2 regions of the Xenorhabdus griffiniae genome follow, and region 2 is predicted to be linked to the other one. Evidence: predicted binding sites of a transcription regulator. Region 2 holds the regulator's gene; the other holds the start of a gene.

Region 1 (2,424 bases), 2.4 Mb from region 2:
GATGAATAACTGGACTCTGTTTTTCTGGGCATGGTGGGTGGCCTGGTCGCCGTTTGTAGGGCTGTTTCTGGCGCGCATTTCCCGTGGCAGAACGATTCGCCAGTTTGTTATGGGAACATTAGTCATTCCATTTGTTTTTACACTGCTGTGGCTATCGATTTTTGGTAACAGTGTGTTGTATGAAATTCTGCATGGTAATCGCCAGTTGGCGGAAACCGTGTTACAACACCCAGAACAAGGTTTTTATCGTTTGCTGGCACTTTATCCGGCATTCACGTTCAGTGCTTCTGTGGGCACCATTACCGGATTGCTGTTTTATGTCACGTCGGCGGATTCTGGTTCGTTAGTGCTGGGAAATTTCACCTCTAATCTAAGTGATATCAATAATGATGCACCAAATTGGTTGCGTATCTTTTGGTCGGTGGCAATCGGTGTATTAACGCTGGGTATCCTCATGACGGATGGTATTCCTGCTTTGCAAAATACCACGGTTATCATGGGACTACCTTTTAGTTTTGTGATCTTCTTTGTCATGGCGGGGCTATATAAGTCTTTGCGGGTAGAGGATTTTCGTAAAGCCAGCTCGCTGCAAAATACCTCCCCCACTCTTATGCATGACAATGGCTCATTGAATTGGAAACAGCGTTTGAGCCGTATGATGCACTTTCCTGGTACGAAAAATACTCAGCGAATGCTGGATATGGTGTGCCGTCCCGCGATGTTAGAAGTGGCTAAAGAGTTAGTTGTACGTGGTGCGAAAGTGCAGTTTAATGCACTGCCAGCTAAGGAGAACAAGTGGCTGAATCCACTAGAATTAATTGTTGATTTAGGGGATGAACAGAATTTTATCTATCAAATCTGGCCGCAACGCTATTCTGTACCTGGATTTACCTATCGGGCGAGAGCGGGTAAGTCTCACTATTATCGGTTGGAGACTTTTCTGATGGAAGGAACACAGGGTAATGATTTGATGGACTATACCAAAGAGCAAATCATTAGCGATATTCTTGACCACTATGAAAAACATCTGAATTTTATTCACTTAAACCGAGAAGCACCGGGACAGACATTGATTTTTCCTAGTGGAGGTTAATTGGCAGGAAGATAAGCGAAATAGAGTAAAGGATAAAAAAATCGCCTGTGTTATCTGAAATGACAGGCGATTTTTTATTAAAACAGAGAATGATTTTATTTCATCCTGGCGGGAGTCGAATGCCTGTTTACATTCGAAGAAATCCGTTCGTTGAAGTTTTGCTGAAAAATTGACTAGAGTTTCATGATCTCTTTCTGTATATTTATACAGTATTTTGATGTGAGGAGATCAGATGCGCAAAATTATTCATATTGATATGGATTGCTTTTTTGCTGCCGTTGAAATGCGGGATAATCCATCACTCCGTAATATTCCCATTGCTGTCGGGGGAAGCGCTGATCGAAGGGGCGTCATTAGTACGGCAAATTATCCTGCCCGCCGTTTTGGGGTGCATAGTGCGATGTCTACGGCTACGGCATTAAGACTTTGTCCTCAATTGAAAGTCATCCCTGGCAGAATGGCGCATTATAAAGAAGTGTCTCAACATATTCGTCGAATTTTTTCCCATTATACTGAGTTGATCGAACCACTTTCTTTAGATGAGGCCTATCTGGATGTGACGGATTGCCATTATTGTCACGGTTCCGCCACGTTGATTGCTCAAGAAATCCGTCAGGTCATTTTTGATGAATTGCAGTTAACGGCCTCGGCTGGTGTAGCACCAGTGAGGTTTTTAGCCAAGATAGCGTCTGATATCAATAAACCCAATGGGCAGTATGTTATCTCTCCTGAACAAGTTGAAACTTTTATTAAGTCGCTGGCATTATGCAAAATTCCCGGTGTTGGAAAGGTCACCGCTAAACGGTTGTCAGACATGGGGTTAGCGACCTGTTCTGACGTGCAGCGTTATGACAAGCTGGCACTAATAAAAAGTTTAGGTAAGTTTGGTTTGACGCTTTGGCAGCGTTGTCATGGTATTGATGAACGACAGATCACGCCAGAACGTTTGCGTAAGTCCGTTGGGGTGGAGGAAACTTTGGCACAGGATATCCATGAATGGCATGAATGTGTTGAACTCATTGAAAAACTTTATCCTGAACTGAAAAAACGATTGGAAAAGGTAAAACCCGATCTCCGCATAGCTCGTCAAGGTATCAAATTAAAGTTTGACGATTTTCAATTGACAACACAGGAACATGTCCATCCTATATTGGATAAACGCGATCTGATCCAAATAGCAAAGCAGGCTTGGGAAACACGCAGGGAAGGGCGGGGAGTCAGGCTGGTTGGGTTGCAGGTGACGTTACAAAACCCACAACTGGAGCGGCAGCTTTTATTGGAATGGTAAGGTGTAAAGGACGCAATCTCCCCCACAAACAAGATGGCAGGGG
Region 2 (2,424 bases):
ATTAATTTAAATCCTCAGATATTATCCAATATTTTCAGTTTTATTTTCTCCGTTTTTTAGCCCATTTTATTGTTCTTATCCACGGATTAACTTTATTTTCAAGTATCTCATCATGACAAGTTAACCCCTCTTCTTCACCGCTATGTTACATATCAGACGAGAACCGAACATCATCTAGATCCCACTCTCAGGTTAAAAAACATGATAACATTAAAGTCATTAGCATCGGGTAGGTGTGAGAGGTGTAATGAAAACTATCAATCAAAAAAAGTTACTGGCACAGGCTGAAACAATCTGCCTGTCAAGAGGAGTTCGTTTGACACCTCAACGCCTTGAGATTCTTCGTTTGATTACTGAACAGCCTGGCGCGATAAGCGCTTATGATTTGCTGGATTTATTGCGTGAAGTCGAGCCACAAGCCAAGCCTCCAACAGTTTATCGTGGATTAGAGTTTCTGCTGGAACAAGGTTTTATTCACAAGATAGAATCCACAAACAGCTATGTGCTTTGCCATCATTTTGAAGAACCATGCCATACTTCGGCAATGTTTATCTGTGAATTTTGTGGCTCTGTGACCGAAAAGGATGCAAAGAATATTGAATCAGCGATTCAACAGTTAGCGCAAGGTACGGGGTTTCATTTACGAAATAGCGTGATAGAAGTTCATGGCCTATGTTCTTCCTGCCATGAGATTGAATCCTGCACGGAGCGCGATATATGTCAGCACAATCATTCGGTTGAAGAAAATAAAAAGAAATAAGAAAAAACATTTGCAGCCAAATTGGGCAATGAGGCGGTCATAACTGATATAATCATATATTTTTCAAGCTCCCGTTGAACTTAAGTTTAACGGGTTCTAGGAAAAATGACCGCCCCAGAATGGCAACTGCAATTATCCGCCTTTACAATCAGAACCAGTCCCCGCTACGAATAACGCCGACGGCCAATCCTTCAATAGTGAAATTCTGCTCGCTCAAATCAACAACAATAGGTTTAAATTCCGGATTTTCAGCAATCAGTTCAATTTTGTTTCCTGTTTGTTTGAAGCGTTTTACTGTGACTTCATCTTCAATACGCGCTACAATGACTTGCCCATTATGAACATCCTGTGTTTTATGCACAGCCAGTAAATCTCCGTCCATAATCCCAATGTCTTTCATGGACATGCCACTGACACGTAACAGAAAATCAGCGCTTGGTTTGAATAATTCAGGATCAACCTTATAATGGCTTTCGATGTGTTCCTGCGCCAGCAGTGGTTCCCCAGCAGCAACACGACCGATCAGCGGCAATCCTGCCCCTTCAGCTTCTTCAAGCAGCAAACGGATACCTCTGGATGCACCAGAGATAATCTCTATCACCCCTTTACGCGCAAGTGCCTTTAAATGCTCTTCTGCTGCGTTAGGTGAACGAAAACCAAGTCGCGCTGCAATTTCAGCACGTGTTGGTGGCATACCCGTTTGCGAAATATGGTCACGCACCAAGTCATAAACTTGCTGCTGCCTGGCAGTTAATGCTTTCATTTCGCCCCCTGTTTGTTTATACAGTCAGACTGTGAGTATATACAGGTAAAGTCGAATTGGGAACCTGTCAGCATGTAAAAGCAGCTAAATAACGTATTTGATGAAAAGATACGCGCCATCAATGCATAAAATGCGACCAGAAGATCATTCCCCAAATAAACAACGCCAAAAGCAGGGTGAGCAATACCGCCGCCGATCCCATATCTTTCGCTCGACCTGATAATTCATGATATTCACTACCGATACGATCGACGACTGCTTCTATGGCACTATTGAGGATTTCGACAATGACCACCAGCATAACAGAGCCAATCAGGAAGAGTCTCTCATGCAAGCTAAAATCTAAAGAAAATGCAACGATGATCGCAAGTATGGCCGCAATTGCCTCCTGCCGAAATGCCGCTTCATTTTGCCATGCAGCCCTGATTCCTTTCATCGAATACCCAGCCGCTTTAATGATACGGCTTAAACCTGTTGATTGATTTGCCATAAAAATTTTCTTTAATGAACTTAATGATTATATGGTTATATAACTTTTAGCTCTTATTATTGTCTTATTTCCACAGATCTCAAAATCTGTTTCTGGTATCCTTGCGATGCGTTGCTAACAAGAGGCTTAAAGCAGTTATGTCAGGTTGGCGTAAAATATATTATAAGTTATTGAATTTACCACTAAAATTATTAGTAAAAAGTAAATTAATCCCTACGGATCCTATTGCGGAGCTGCGTCTTGATACGACTCGGCCTATTTTGTATATACTGCCGTATCACTCAAAAACAGACTTATTGACTCTGCGTCAACAATGTCTGGCGCAAGATCTGCCTGATCCGTTGAATCCTTTGGAAATTAGTGATACACAGCTTCCCAGCTGTGTCTTTATCGATAACGGTCCACGTGTGT

The links. The regulator LexA, encoded in region 2, represses DNA repair genes until DNA is damaged. The targets are predictions, from matches to a motif close to TNCTGTATGTACATACAGNA.
Region 1: a site for LexA is predicted at 1,286-1,305, ahead of dinB (DNA polymerase IV). Genes of this name have one in related genera too.

What each region holds. Positions count from the first base shown of each region.
Region 1 covers NZ_CP147737.1:1,477,845-1,480,268, forward strand. Annotated here, with positions in the region: gene WDV75_RS06650 (choline transporter) at 1-1,093, shown strand, start outside; gene dinB (DNA polymerase IV) at 1,326-2,381, shown strand.
Region 2 covers NZ_CP147737.1:3,831,088-3,833,511, forward strand. Annotated here, with positions in the region: gene zur (zinc uptake transcriptional repressor Zur) at 248-760, shown strand; gene lexA (transcriptional repressor LexA) at 909-1,523, opposite strand; gene WDV75_RS17145 (diacylglycerol kinase) at 1,642-2,013, opposite strand; gene plsB (glycerol-3-phosphate 1-O-acyltransferase PlsB) at 2,151-2,424, shown strand, end outside.